DNA from 2 places in the Paeniglutamicibacter sp. ZC-3 genome. Region 1 is predicted to be linked to the other one. Evidence: riboswitches for the same ligand, from Rfam matches in the RefSeq annotation. Region 1 holds a riboswitch; the other holds the start of a gene.
What was found. Region 1 has a riboswitch for thiamine pyrophosphate ahead of thiM (hydroxyethylthiazole kinase). Riboswitches for the same ligand answer to the same signal wherever they lie in the genome.
Positions count from the first base shown of each region.

Region 2: linked by a shared signal. The riboswitch ahead of OIU93_RS10135 (ECF transporter S component) and the one ahead of thiM (hydroxyethylthiazole kinase) in region 1 are both predicted to bind thiamine pyrophosphate.

Region 1 covers NZ_JAOYTG010000017.1:28,389-35,935, forward strand. Annotated here, with positions in the region: gene OIU93_RS15685 (DUF4190 domain-containing protein) at 1-165, opposite strand, end outside; gene OIU93_RS15690 (M4 family metallopeptidase) at 310-1,488, shown strand; gene pgm (phosphoglucomutase (alpha-D-glucose-1,6-bisphosphate-dependent)) at 1,580-3,217, shown strand; gene OIU93_RS15700 (aldehyde dehydrogenase family protein) at 3,406-4,869, opposite strand; TPP riboswitch at 4,997-5,097, shown strand; gene thiM (hydroxyethylthiazole kinase) at 5,089-5,907, shown strand; gene thiE (thiamine phosphate synthase) at 5,904-6,563, shown strand; gene thiD (bifunctional hydroxymethylpyrimidine kinase/phosphomethylpyrimidine kinase) at 6,560-7,547, shown strand, end outside.
Region 2 covers NZ_JAOYTG010000008.1:1,114-8,660, reverse strand. Annotated here, with positions in the region: gene OIU93_RS10170 (Na+/H+ antiporter subunit A) at 1-949, shown strand, start outside; gene OIU93_RS10165 (Na(+)/H(+) antiporter subunit C) at 946-1,410, shown strand; gene OIU93_RS10160 (Na+/H+ antiporter subunit D) at 1,407-3,035, shown strand; gene OIU93_RS10155 (Na+/H+ antiporter subunit E) at 3,032-3,646, shown strand; gene OIU93_RS10150 (monovalent cation/H+ antiporter complex subunit F) at 3,643-3,906, shown strand; gene mnhG (monovalent cation/H(+) antiporter subunit G) at 3,906-4,313, shown strand; gene OIU93_RS10140 (DUF4235 domain-containing protein) at 4,413-4,673, opposite strand; TPP riboswitch at 4,744-4,865, shown strand; gene OIU93_RS10135 (ECF transporter S component) at 4,920-5,543, shown strand; gene OIU93_RS10130 (ATP-binding cassette domain-containing protein) at 5,559-7,547, shown strand, end outside.

The sequences.
Region 1 (7,547 bases):
GCCAGGACTGCGGTTCAGCCCAATCGGCGGGCCATCCAGTGGCTGGTCCAGATAGGGATTGCGCGGCGGAGCCGCATGCGGGTTGTGCGACCAGCGCGGGTCGCTGGGATCCCCAAACGACGGCCGGTTCTCTGGATCGTGCGCTGCGTCCTCGGGATTCCCCATGGTTCCTGTTCCTCACTTGTGCCCGCCTGCCCATGCACCTTCATGCACCGGCCCGGCACCGTCTCTGGCCCTCAGTTTAGCCACGATTGCCCGGCACAGCATGCTCACATTCGCCGCTCAGGAACCGGTGGGAGGGTTGGCACCATGCACAAGGCAACATACCTTCCGGATACGGACCCCCACCCCCGGCACCATGCCGTACCCCCGTACCTGCTGATGTCGATGGCGGCCTGCGACGGTGCTTGGGAAGCATCCGAGGGCATGCGCGAGTTCATCGCCCCGCCCCCGGAACCCGGGGAAGCGGAAGGGCCCGGGGCCGAAACCCGTGCACGGATCGCCACCCGGGCACGCCGGACCCTGTTGCTGGACCAGGCCCTGCTGCACGACCGGGCCACCACAACCACCGACCTCGATCGGCTGATAGAACCATCCGGGCGGCTGATCCGCACCATCTGCGACGCACAGGGCGCCGAAACCACCCCCGGCACCGACGCCCGCACCGAGGGCCTGGACCCCGTGGCGGATGAGGACGCGAACCGCGCCTTCGACGGGCTGGGCGCGGTCCACGCGTTCCTGGTCGAGATGCTCAAGCTCAACTCGCTGGACGGCGCAGGACTGGGCCTGGGCGGCACCGTGCACTACGGCTTGCACTACGCCAACGCGTTCTGGGACGGCACCCAAATGGTGATGGGCGACGGGGACGGGGAGATCTTCGAGTCCTTGACGTCCTCCCTGTCGGTGATCGCCCACGAGCTGGGGCACGGCCTGCTGCAGCACACCACCAACCTGGCCTACCGGGGCCAATCCGGTGCGCTGAACGAGTCGATTGCCGATGTCCTGGGCGCACTCGTGGAGCAGTTCACCGCCGGCCAGGACGCGGCGAGCGCCAGCTGGCTGATCGGCGAGGGGCTGTTCACCGACAAGGTCCGGGGGCTGGGCTTGCGCTCCATGGCGGCCCCGGGAACCGCCTACGACGATCCGATCCTGGGCAGGGACCCGCAGCCGGCGACCATGTCCGGCTACGTGGAAACCGCCGAGGACCACGGCGGGGTGCACCTGAACTCGGGCATCCCCAACCACGCGTTTTATCTCTTTGCCACGGCCCTGGGCGGCAACGCCTGGGAAACCGCCGGTTCCCTGTGGTTCAACGTGGTCGCCACGCGCGCGCTGCCTGAGGATGCGGACTTCGGCACCTTTGCCGAACAGACCCTGCTCCAAGCCCGCCGCGACCACGGTGCCGGTTCCAATGTGGAGCTTGCGCTGGCCGATGCCTGGGACACCGTCGGCGTGGTCCCCCGGGTGAAGGATGCCGAGCAGGGATGACCCGACGCACAGCGGGTCCCGACACGAAATCATGAACCCGCACCGCGGCGTCTTCGGCCACGGCAACGCAATCAATGAGAAACTGGGGGGCATGGCCCATCCTCGCGCCGGGACCCCGGCACTGCCCCAAGACCTGATCGATCTCCCAGCGGTGCGCGACGCGTACTTCGACATCCACCCGGATCCCTCCGACCCCGCCCAGCGCGTGGCCTTCGGCACCTCCGGGCACCGCGGCACCTCGCTGAACGGTTCCTTCAACGAGGACCACATCGCCGCCATCACCCAGGCCATTGTCCAATACCGGCGCGGCGCCGGGATCACCGGACCAGTCTTCGTCGGCAAGGACACCCATGCGCTCTCGGATCCTGCACAGGACACCGTGCTCGAGGTCCTGGCCGGAAACGACGTGTCGATCCTGGCCGATGCACGCACCGGGTGGACCCCCACCCCGGCCCTGAGCCACGCCATCCTGGCGCACAACGCCGACCCGGCCGCTCCGCGCGCCGACGGCATCATCATCACCCCCTCGCACAACCCTCCCGCCGACGGCGGGCTGAAGTACAACCCGCCGCACGGCGGGCCGGCCGACACCGACGCCACCTCGTGGATCGCGAACCGCGCCAACGAGCTGCTGGAGGCCAAGCTGGCCGGGGTCAAGCGGATCCCGCTGGGCGCCGCGCGGCTGGGCGGCAAGATCGGCTCCTTTGACTTCATGGCCTCCTACGTCAACGACCTGCCCTCCGCGCTGGACCTGGACGCGATCCGCGATGCCGGCATCCGCATCGGCGCCGACCCGATGGGCGGGGCCGCCGTCGACTACTGGGGCGCGATCGCCGAAACCCACAAGCTGGACCTCACCGTGGTCAACCCGGGCGTGGACCCGCGCTTTGCCTTCATGTCCCTGGACACCGACGGCAAGATCCGCATGGACTGCTCCTCGGCCGATGCGATGGCCTCGCTGATCGCCGCCCGCAGCTCCTTCGACATTGCCACGGGCAACGACGCCGATGCGGACCGCCACGGCATTGTCACTCCCGATGCCGGGCTGATGAACCCCAACCACTATCTGGCCGTGGCCATCGAGTACCTCTACACCCACCGCACCGGCTGGTCCGCGGAGTCGGGCATCGGCAAGACGCTGGTCTCCTCCTCGATGATCGACCGGGTTGCCGCCTCACTGGCCCGCACCCTGGTCGAGGTCCCGGTGGGCTTCAAGTGGTTCGTGCCGGGGCTGCTGGACGGTTCCGGGGCGTTCGGCGGCGAGGAATCCGCGGGCGCATCCTTCCTGCGCCGCGACGGACGCACCTGGACCACCGACAAGGACGGAATCCTGATGGCGCTGCTGGCCAGCGAGATCACCGCCGTCACCGGCTCTTCCCCCTCGAAGCACTATGCCGCGCTGGCAGCCGAGCACGGCTCCCCGAGCTATGCGCGCATCGACGCCCCGGCCGACAGGGAGCAGCGGGCGCGGCTGGGGAACCTCGCGGCCACCGACGTGGCCGCCGAGATGCTGGCGGGAGAGGAGATCACCGCACGGCTGACCGAGGCGCCGGGCAACGGGGCGAAGATCGGCGGGCTGAAGGTCACCACGCAGAACGCCTGGTTTGCCGCGCGCCCCTCGGGCACCGAGGACAAGTACAAGATCTACGCCGAGTCGTTCCTGGGCGACGAGCACCTGGCCCGGGTGCAGGCCGAGGCGAAGGACATTGTCTCCGCGGTGCTCGGATAGAGGGGGCCGCAGGTTCCGTTGTGTTCCCGGTGCGTTGCCACCCGGAAAGCACCACGGCGTGGCACGGATGGAGGTCTGCGAGCCGCCCCCTGCGGGAGGGCCCCGCGGGCCTACATGGTTGACTGCGGCATTCCGGACGTTCTGCCAAAAAGCGGCTTCCACAGGGGAATATGCGGATTGCGGAATGCTTACATGAGTCTGTCGATGAGCTTGGATTTCGCCCACGTGTACGGCGGGTAGAGCGCCTTGAGCGTGTCCACTACTGTCGTCTTGCCCATCACCGCGCGCATCTGCGATAGCCGCTCGAACCCATGCCGCCCGTGGTATGCACCCATGCCGGATGCGCCAACGCCGCCAAAGGGAAGACCCGGGACGAAGAGGTGCACATTGGGCGCATTGTGCACGATGGCCCCCGCCCGCACCTGGTCCCCGAAGGCCGACTGCAGCCGCGGGTTCTCGCTGAAGAGGTAGGCGACCAGCGGGTTTGGGCGTGCGTTGATGAAGCGCACGGCCGCATCGAAGCTTTCCACCGCGATGATCGGCAGTATCGGGCCAAAGATCTCCTCGCGCATCAGCGGCGAGTCCGGATCCACGTTGGCCATCACGGTGGGCTCGATCTTCAGGGTGTCGGCATCGTACCCGCCCCCGATGAGGATCTCGCCGTGGTCCAGGTAGGAAACCAACCTGTCGAAGTGGGCGGTGTTCACGATGCGGCCGTAGTCGCGGCTGGACAGCGGATTCTTCCCGTAGAACCCGGTGATCGCCTTTGCCAGCTGTTTTTCCAGGTCCCGGGCGGCATCGCCGACCGCCAGCACGTAGTCGGGCGCCACGCAGGTCTGCCCGGAATTCATGAACTTCCCGAAGGCAAGCCTGCGCGCCACCGTGGCGGAGGATCCGTCCATCACCAGGGCCGGGGACTTTCCGCCCAGCTCAAGTGTCACGGGTGTCAGGTGCTCTGCGGCGGCGCGGGCCACGATCTTGCCAACCCGCTCACCGCCGGTGAAAAAGATGTGGTCAAAGTGCTGTTCCAGCAAGTGTTTGCTGGTGGATGCGCCGCCTTGGACGACGGCGCAGGCCCGGTGGTCGAGGAACTTCGGGATCAGCCTGCCCAGCACCGCGGAGGTCGCCGGTGCCAGCTCCGAGGGCTTGAGCACCGTGACGTTGCCCGCCGCGATGGAGGCAACCAGCGGGGCGAGGATCAACTGCAGCGGATAATTCCAGGCGCCGATCACCAGCACCACCCCCAGGGGTTGCGGCTCGATCTTGGCTGCCGCCGGATGCAGTGCCAACGGGATCTTCACCGCCTTGGACTCCATCCACTCGGAGAGGTGAAGCTGCGCGTGGTCGATTTCCGCGCGCACCATGTCGATTTCCGTCAGCTTCGCCTCGACGGTGCCCTTGCCCAGGTCGTCGGCCAGCGCATCGGTGAAATCCTGCTCGTGGGCATCCAGCATCCGTTCGAGCGCCTTGAGCTGCGAGGCCCGGAAGCGGCGCGGGTGGGCCAGCCCGGTGGCGACCACGTCGTGCATGGAGGCGACGATCTCCACGATGTTTTCCGGGAGTTCGGGCACCACCTCGGGAAGCTCGAGCTCGTTCAGCGCCGTCGACTCGCGAGACGCAGCTGATTTGTGTGGAGTGTCGGATGTGCCCATGTCCCGAGCCTACGACCAGCGCGGCATCTCCAACAGGCCGCCGCGCCCTGGTTGCGGGGTGGCGCCTCGCGCAGGAAGGACGCGGACTCGGCTTTCCCGCCCCGTGGCCCGGTGGGATAGGCTCACGCATAGTGACACGGGGTGTCGGCGCGCACGCGACCGGCTGAGATGAAACCCGTAGAACCTGATCTAGTTCGTACTAGCGGAGGGATGTTGCTCATGGAATCCATGGCGCCTTCAAGACTTGTAACACCCGGCGAGCTCGCCGGTGCCCTGGGCGCGCTGCGCGCCTCCTCGCCCCTGGTCCAGTGCCTGACCAACACCGTGGTCACCAACTTCACCGCCAACGTGCTGCTGGCCGTCGGCGGGTCCCCGGCCATGGTGGACGTCCCCGGGGAGGCCGGCGACTTTGCCGCGGTGGCGGCATCCCTGCTGGTGAACCTGGGCACCCCGAACACCGAGCAGGCGGCCGCCATGCGCGAGGCCGTTACCGGCGCCGGCGCCGCCTCGACGCCCTGGGTGCTGGACCCCGTGGCGATCGGGTCGCTGCGCGTGCGCACCTCGCTCGCCCGCGAACTTGCCGCCGCCGGACCGAGCGTGATCCGCGGGAACGCCTCGGAGATCCTGGCGCTGGCCGGCGTCTCGGGGGGCGGGCGCGGGGTCGAGTCCACCGATTCGGTTGCCGCCGCGGCCGACGCCGCCAGGGAGCTGGCCAGGAGCAGCGGAGCTGTCGTGGCTGTCTCCGGGGAGGCTGACCTCGTCACCGACGGGGTGCGCATCGTGTACGTGCACGGCGGCAGCGAGCTGCTGACCCGCATCACCGGCGGCGGGTGCGCGCTGGGCGCGGTCTGCGCCGCCTTCCTGTCCACCGGCCCCGACCCGCTGGTGGCCACGGTGGCCGCGCACGCCTTCTACTCCGCCGCCGCCGAACGCGCCGCAGAGCACGCGGCGGGACCCGGCACCTTCGCCCCGCTCTTCCTGGACGCGCTGGCAGCCATCTCCCCCGCCGAGCTGCGCGCCGCGGCGGTGCTCTCATGAGCGGCTACGGCGTGTACCTGGTCGCGGACTCGGCCTCCACCGCCGGACGTCCGCTGGTCGACATTGTGAAGGCCGCGGTCGACGGAGGCATCACGACGGTGCAGCTGCGCTGCAAGGACATGCCGGCCGGAGAATTCGTGGACCTCGTCATGGAATGCGCCCACCACACCGCCGGGCGTGCGGCACTGCTGGTCAACGACCGCGTCGACGTGTTCCTGGCCGCCCGCACCTCCGGCGCCGACGTGCAGGGGGTTCACATCGGCCAATCCGACCTGCCGGCAAACCTGGTGCGCGAACTCATCGGCCCCGGCTCCGTGCTGGGACTCTCCGCGGCCGGCGATGGCGAGATCCGCACCGCGAACCAACTCAACGCGTTTGCCCCGGGGACCATCGACTACCTGGGGGTCGGCGCCGTGCACGCCACCCCCACCAAGAAGGACCACCCCGAGCCGCTGGGCCACGCGGGCCTGGCCCGCGCCGTTGGACTTAGCGACCTCCCGGTCATCGCCATCGGCGGCATCGACGCCGCGGATGTTGCCCCGCTGGCCCGCGCCGGGGCCTCCGGCGTGGCGGTGGTCCGCGCCATTTGCGCCGCCGATGACCCGCGCGAAGCATCCAGGAACCTACGCACCCTCTGGGAGGGCAGCAAGCCATGAGCACCCCGAACACCGTGAAGAACATCCTGTCCATCGCCGGCTCCGACCCCTCCGGCGGCGCCGGGATCCAGGCAGACCTGAAATCCATCGCCGCCGCCGGCGGCTACGGAATGGCTGCCATCAGCGCGCTGACCGCGCAGAACACCCGCGGCGTCAGTGCCGTGCACGTGCCGCCGGCCGGCTTCCTGCTGGCGCAGCTGCGCGCGGTTTCCGAGGACATCGCCATCGACGCGATCAAGATCGGGATGCTCGCCAACGCGGCGGTCATCGACGAGCTCGGCGGCTGGCTGGCCGGGATCCGGACCGCCGCGGGCTCCGATGCCCCGGCGGTGGTGCTGGACCCGGTCATGGTCGCCACCAGCGGGGATTCGCTGCTGGATGCAGAGGCAACCAACGCGCTGCGGCGCCTCTTTGCCCACGTCGACGTGATCACCCCCAACATCCCGGAACTTGCCGTGCTGGGGCGCGGCCCCGTGGCCGGGAACTGGGAGCAGGCGGTGGCCCAGGCGCGCTCCGTTGCCGCCGAGTACCAGGTCCTGGTGCTGGCCAAGGGCGGACACCTGGAAGGCGAAACCTGCCGGGACGCCCTCATCTCTCCCGACGGCGTGCTCTTCGAGGTCGCCTCGCCGCGGCTGGCCACCCCCAACACCCACGGCACCGGCTGCTCGCTCTCCTCCGCCCTGGCGACCTTCTACGCCCGCGGCGGCGACTGGGCCCAGGCGCTGCGCCAGGCCAAGGCCTGGCTGTCGGAGGCGATTGCCCGGGCGGACGAGCTGGCGGTCGGCGGCGGGCACGGCCCGGTGAACCACCTGGCAGCACTCTGGGACGGGGTGCGCCCGGCACCGGCCCGGGACCCGCTGGCGCACTGGTGGGAAGCGATCGCCGGCATCCGCGCGGGCATCGACGAGCTGGCGTTCATCCGCCGGCTCAAGGACGGGTCGCTGGCCCCCGCCGACTTCGAGGACTACCTGGGCCAAGACGCCC
Region 2 (7,547 bases), on a different contig from region 1:
GCCGGTGGAACTGTGGGCCAAGAACCCCACCGGCCATCGGCTGGGCCGCGCGCTGATCGGCATCGGCTTCGGGGCGTCGATGATCTACATCGCCGCCACCTCAATGGCCTCGCGCGTGGCCGACCCCATTTCGCTGGCCTACCCGGAGCTGGCCTACGTCGGCGGGGCGGGCAAGAACATCGTGAACGTGACCCTGGTGGACATGCGTGCCTGGGACACCTTTGGCGAGATCACCGTGCTCGCGGCCGCCGCCACCGGCGTCGCGTCGCTGATCTTCGTGCGCGGTCGCGGAGACAAACGGCTGCGCGTCTCCGCGGTGCCCCACGGTTCGGTGGACCACGGCTCGGAGGCCATCGGCGGACGTGACCAGAGCCGTGCGGGACTTGCCGTGGCGCGGAACTTCGCAATCTCCAAGAAGGACTCCTGGCTGGTGGCCGGCCATACGCTGGCCCCCGAGCGACGCTCCATCACCTTCGAGGTGGTCACGCGGCTGGTTTTCCACACCATCCTGCTGGCCTCGGTGTACCTGCTGCTGGCCGGGCACAACACCCCGGGCGGCGGCTTTGCCGGCGGCCTGCTGGCCGGCCTGGCCCTGGCCATCCGCTACCTGGCCGGCGGCCGGGTTGAACTGGCCGAGGCCACGCCGGTGAGCCCGGGAACGTTGATGGGCACCGGGCTGGGGCTCGCGGCACTCACCGCGGCGGCACCGCTACTCTTCGGCGCCCAGATGTTCACCTCCGCCGCCATCGAATTCACCTGGCCGCTCTTCGGGGAGCAGAAGTTCGTGACCTCGACGATCTTCGACATCGGCGTCTACCTGGTGGTGGTCGGGCTGGTCATCGACGTCCTCCGTTCCCTGGGCTCGGAAATCGACGACCGTTCCGAGGGCCGCAGCCCCACCGACACACATGACATGGTTTCCGACGCGGAGACGGGAGTGGGACGTTGAGCACCAATATCACCTTGCTCATAGTGATGGGCGTACTTTTTGCCGTCGGGATCTACCTCCTGCTCGAACGCTCGCTGACCCGGGTGCTGCTGGGCATCGTGGTGCTGGGCAACGGGGTGAACCTGTTGATCCTCTCCGCCGGCGGACGCCGCGGCGAGGCCCCGCTGTACCAGTCGGCGCTGGGCCCGGAACAATACAGCGACCCGCTGCCGCAGGCGCTGATCCTCACGGCCATCGTGATCACCTTTGCGGTGACCGCGTTCATGTTGGGCATCATCTACCGCTCCTGGGTGATTTCCCGGGCCGACGTGGTTGCCGACGACGTCGAGGACCTTCGCGTCTCCCAGCAGTCGACCTTCGACTTCGAGGAAGACTCGCCGGTGCCGGAAGACACCACCGAATTCGAGGGGGACGACTTCGTGCCAACTGACACCACCACCGACAAGGGGCCCGGCGCATGATCGACGCACCACTGAGCGCCGTTTCCTTTGCCCCGCTTGCCGTGGCCCTGCCGATCTTCGGCGCGGCCCTGGCCTTCATCCTGCGCCGCAAGCGCCGCACCCAGCGCGCGGTGACCATTGGCGTCCTGGTGTTCACCCTCATCCTTGAGACCTGGATGCTGGCCACGGTCTGGAACGGCGGGACCTACTCGGTCACCCTGGGCGGCTGGGCGCCGCCCTTCGGAATCTCCATGGTCGTCGACGGGTTCTCCGCCTTCATGCTGGTGGTCTCAACCATCGTCTCCCTCGCGGTGCTGCTCTACGCCACCAGCCAGGGCATGGCCGACGGGGACGAGGACGGGCCGGTGTCGATCTTCCACCCTGCCTACCTGATCCTGGTGGCCGGCGTGTCCAACGCCTTCCTCGCAGGGGACCTGTTCAACCTTTATGTGGGCTTCGAGATCCTGCTGACCGCCTCCTACGTGTTGCTGACCCTGGGCGGCACCACTGCGCGCATCCGCGCGGGAACCACCTACGTGGTGGTGTCGGTGACCTCCTCGGTGCTGTTCCTGATCACCATCGGCATGATCTACGCGGCCGTCGGCACCGTGAACATGGCCGATTTGGCACAAAAGCTGCCGGAGATTTCCCCTGGCACCCAGACGGTGCTGCATGTGATGCTGCTGGTGGCCTTCGGGATCAAGGCCGCGGTCTTCCCGCTGTCCTTCTGGCTCCCTGACTCCTACCCGACGGCGCCCGCGCCCGTCACCGCGGTGTTCGCCGGGTTGCTGACCAAGGTGGGCGTCTACGCCATCATCCGCACCGAGACCCTGCTCTTCCCCGGGGACCGGCTCTCCGACGCGCTGATGGTCGTCGCCGGCCTGACCATGCTGGTTGGAATCCTCGGTGCCGTGGCGCAGACCGACATCAAGCGAATGCTTTCCTTCACGCTGACCAGCCACATCGGCTTCCTGATCTTCGGCGTGGCCGTGGGCAACCAGCTGGGACTCGGCGCCACCGTGTACTACGTGGCCCACCACATCGTGGTGCAGACCTCGCTGTTCCTGGTGGCGGGGCTCATTGAGCGCCGCGCCGGAACCTCGAACATCGACCGGCTCGGATCCCTCGCGAAACTCTCCCCGCTGCTGGCCCTGCTCTTCTTTGTCCCCGCCATGAACCTCGGCGGCATCCCGCCGTTCTCCGGCTTCCTGGGCAAGCTGGGGCTGGTCCAGGGAGGTGCCGAGCTGGGCACCCCGATGGCCTGGGCGCTGGTGGGAGTCTCCCTGCTGACCTCGCTGCTGACCCTGCTGGCCGTCGCCCGCATCTGGAACAGGGCCTTCTGGCGCAATGCCGAGGACGCCGTGGACCCGGACCCGCTGCTGCTGGTGGGCGTCTCCGCGGCGCGCGGCGCCACCTACGATATCGTCGCGGACGAGCCGGCAAGCCGCTATTCCGACCGCGGCAACGCAGCCCTGCTGCCCAACGGCATGGTCGCCATGACCGCCGCCCTGGTGCTGGTGGGCGTGGCCTTGACGGTGTTTGCCGGACCGCTCTTCGACTTCACCGACAGGGTGGCCATGGAAATGCTGGACAAGGGCAACTACATCGAGGCCGTCCTCGGCACCGGAGAAGGGCAGGCACGATGAGTCCGGAACAACGACTGGTCGACGCCAAGGACGAGAGCGGCCATCGCCAACGCTCCACGCTGCGCCAGGAAATCCCGCTGCTGATCGGCATGACCCTGGTGTGGGGCGCGCTTTGGCAGGACTTCGCCGTCGGCAACCTGGTCTTCGGGCTGCTGATCTCGCTGCTGCTGGTGCGGGTCTTCCGCCTGCCGCCGATCATCCTCTCGGGACGCTTCAACATCTGGCGTGCAGTCGTCTTCATCCTCGCCTTCCTGCGCGACATCACCCGGGCCAGCTTCGAGGTCATGTTCCTGGCGATATTCCGCGGGCCGCGGACCACCAGCGCCGTCATCACCGTCACGCTGCGCACCGAGTCCGACCTGCTGGCCACCTTCGTGGGCCACGTGCTGACGCTGGTGCCCGGCTCCTATGTCGTCGAGGTGGACCGAAGGTCCTCCACGCTGTACCTGCACGTGCTCAACGTCAACGACCAGGCCGGCGTGGAGAAGGCCAGGGCGGCCGTCCTGCTGATCGAGGAACGGCTGATCCGCATGATGGGCACCAAGGAAGAACTGGCCGCGCTGAACGCCGAAACAACGGCCCCGAACAACCAAGACGGAGCACCCTCATGATCATCGTCCTGTGGATCTGCGGCATCACGCTCTCGATTGCCGCCTGCCTGGCCATCGTCAGGCTGGCAATGGGCCCGTCCATCCTGGAACGCGTCATCGCCACCGATGTCCTGCTGCTGATCATCTCCGCGGCACTCTGCGTGGAAATGACAGTCAACCGACACACCAACAACCTGGTCTTCGTGCTGCTGGCGTGCCTGGTCGGATTCGTCGGTTCGGTCACCGTTTCCCGCTTCGTCACGGATCGGAGAAACGCCTGATGCTTGACACCATCATCGACATCATTGCCGGGACGTTCATGATCGTCGGCTGCCTGATGTCCCTGGCCGCCGGAATCGGCATGCTGCGCTTCCCGGACCTGCTTTCGCGCCTGCACGCGGCAACCAAGCCGCAGGTGCTGGGTTTGTTCCTGCTGCTGGCTGCGCTCGGGCTGGAATTGCGTTCCTGGGCGGTGCTGCCGGTGCTGGTCCTGGCCTGGTTGCTGCAGTTGCTCACCGCGCCGGTCTCCGCGCACATGGTGGGACGCGCCGGATACCGGACGCGGCACCTCAAGCGCGAGACACTCGTGGCCGACGAACTGGCCGCCGTCGTCGAAGCCGCGGCCCAGCGCGAGGAACAAGACCACGGCAAGGGCCGGCCCCGGGACCGCACCGACTTCATCGACTAACTCCCGCGGCGCCAAACCCTGCCCGCGAGGCGCGGAGGATCGCCGGAAAGGCTTCAGGGGCCCACGGGATATCCGTGGGCCCCTGAAGCGTTTGTGGTGTCAGGCCTTCTTGGCGAACCGGGCCAGGGCACGTTGGGTGCCGCGGTCGGTGAACACCTGGATCAGGGCCGCAGTTGTGGCCGACAGGACGGCGAAGCCAATGATCTGGCGCAGGCTGGCCTCGGCCTGCGCTTCCGCGTTGCCATGCTTCGGCGGCTTCCGGCCGGTGAAACCGGTCCAGGCCTTGTCGACGATTTTTCCACCCAGGAAACCGGCGGCGATCGAGATAGCTGGGCCGATGAGTTTCATCAAGCTGTTCAAGGGGACTCCCAAATGTTGCGGCAACGGTACCTGCCCCAGCATAGCCTGAGGTAACATCAAAGGACTGAAACAATCACGACAGGGGAGCGTCGTGCGAAGAAATTCGCACCAAGACGCTGAGAGTGCGGATAGCCGCAGACCCTCGAACCTGCCCCGGCTAGTACCGGCGAAGGAAGTCGAGTTCTCAGGGGTGCGTTCAAAGTAGCGTTTTCCCTCCCCTCCTTGTATCCAAGGAGGATCACCACCATGAGCACCACCAACCAGCCCGCCGGGCACAAGCCGGCAACCTCGTCCTGGCGTGTCGTTGACATCGTCATCGCGGCCGTCATCGCCGTGTCCTCGGGCGTCATCTTCTGGGCCTGGAACAGCACCCACCACCTGCTTGACTTCCTGTTCCTGGCCTTCCCGCCCTCCGCCTCCCTGGTCTCGGGCATGTGGCTCTTCCCTGCGGTGCTCGGCGCGCTGATCATCCGCAAGCCCGGTGCCGCACTCTTCTGCGAAATCGTCGCCGCCATGGTCTCGGCACTCATGGGCTCCGAATTCGGGCTGACCGTCCTGGCCTCCGGCCTGATCCAGGGCCTTGGCGCTGAACTGGTGTTCGCCGCGTTCCGCTACCGCACGTTCAACCTTCCCGTGGCACTGCTGGCCGGAGGCGCGGCAGGACTCTTCGGCAGTGTCAACGACACCTTCATCTTCCGCTGGTTCCCCGAATACACCACCGGCATGCTCTTCTCCTACATCGCGTTCATGACCATCTCGGGCATCGTCATTGCCGGGCTGCTCTCCTTCCTGGCCACCCGTGCCCTGGCCAAGACCGGTGCCCTGGGCGCCCTGGCCAGCCGCAAGGCGGCCACCGAAGCCATTCGCTAGGACGCGGCAACCATCATGACATCACCTTCGATGCTGGATCGTGAAGCCGGCGCCCCGGACACCGGCAGCCGGTTGGCCACGGCCGTCTCGGTCAGCGCCCGCAACTGGGGTTGGCGGCATGCCGACCGCGCCGAGCCGGCGCTCCGCGGCCTTGACCTGGATATCCGCGCCGGGGAACGCGTGCTCCTGGCCGGTCCTTCGGGCGCCGGCAAATCCACGCTGCTCTATGCCCTGGCGGGGGTCCTGCACGAAGACGACGAGGCCTATTCCTCCGGCGAACTGCTGCTGGACGGAATCCCCGCGGCCCAGGGCCGCGGCCTGGTCGGGCTCATGCAACAGGACCCCGAAACCCAGGTCGTCCAGGCCCGGGTTGGGGACGACACGGCTTTCGGTGCCGAAAACCTGTCGGTGCCGCCGGAAGAGATCGCCCAACGCATCATCGATGCCCTCGATGCCGTGGGCCTCGATGTCCCGCTGGACCACCCCACCGCCGCACTTTCCGGCGGACAAAAACAGCGCCTGGCCCTCGCCGGGATCCTTGCCATGGGCCCGGGGCTGGTCCTTCTGGACGAGCCGACGGCGAACCTCGACCCCGACGGCGTGCTGGAGGTCCGCGACGCGGTGCTGGCGGCGCTGGATGCCACCGGGGCGACCCTGCTGATCGTCGAACACCGCCTGGAGGCCTGGGCTCCGCACATGGACCGGGTCATCGTGTTGGAACCGGGCGGCGGCATCGCCCACGACGGAACCCCCGACGAGCTCTTCGGGCCCGGGAAGGTGCGCGAGGAACTGATCTCCGCCGGGGTCTGGGTCCCCGGATACACCCCGTCGATCCACGTGCGGCCCGCCGCAACGGATGGCGGCGCACTGCTGCTCGAGGCCAAGGAGCTGGCGGTCACCCGGAAGCGCGGCGGATCAATCGCTGCCGGGGGACTTGACCTGCGCGTCGCGGCCGGCGAGGCCTGGTGCGTGCGCGGGGCCAACGGCTCGGGCAAGTCGACCTTCGCCCTGACGCTCGGGGGCTTGCTGCCACAGGCCTCCGGCACCGTGCTGGCCACCGGGGAGCTGGCTGCCGGCTCCGAGGCCCGCCCCTACCACTGGCGCGCCACCGAACTGGTGGGACGCATCGGTTCGGTGTTCCAGGAACCGGAGCACCAATTCGTCACCAACACGGTCCGCGAGGAATTGGCCTTCGGGCCTGCCCACGCGGTCAAGCCCGGCACCCGGGGCCCGCTGTTCACGGACGGGGAGATCGAGGCACGGGTCGAAACGCTGCTGTCGCGGCTGCGGCTGGGACATCTTGCCGAGGCGAACCCCTTCACGCTTTCGGGCGGTGAGAAGCGACGTCTCTCGGTGGCCACGGTCCTGGCTTCGGGCCCGCGGATCCTGATCCTTGACGAGCCGACCTTCGGCCAGGACGCCAACACCTGGCGGGAGCTGGCGTTGTTGCTGCGCGAGGAACTGGAGCGCGGCACGGCAATCATCGCCGTGACCCACGACGTGGATTTCGCCCGTGCCCTCGGTGCCGGCGAATTTGTCCTCGAGAGCCCGGGGACCGCGCATGGCGAACCCGGCGTCGCGGTCCGGCCCGGGTTGCTGGAGGCCGATGCGCGCGGCGGGGCCAGCTTCCTGGGCAGGGCCAACCCCCTGGCCAAGCTCGCCGCGGTGGCGCTGGCGACGATCCCGCTGGTGGCCTCCATGGACTGGGTCAGCAGCGCCCTCGTGGTGATGGCGACCTTCCTGGCCTTGCCGCTGGCGGGGCTGTCGATCCCGCGCTTCCTGGCTCGCGGCTGGCCGCTGCTGCTCGCGGCGCTCTTCGGGGCCTGGGGCACCGCACTGGTGGGCAACGATTCCGGCGCGGTTCTTCTTGACCTGGGAATCTTCGACATCACCGAGGGTTCGCTGGCTGCCGGCGCCGCCACGGGCCTCAGGGCCTTCGCGATTGCCATCCCGGCGGTGCTGGTGCTGTTCACCACCGACCCCACGGACCTGGCCAACGCGCTG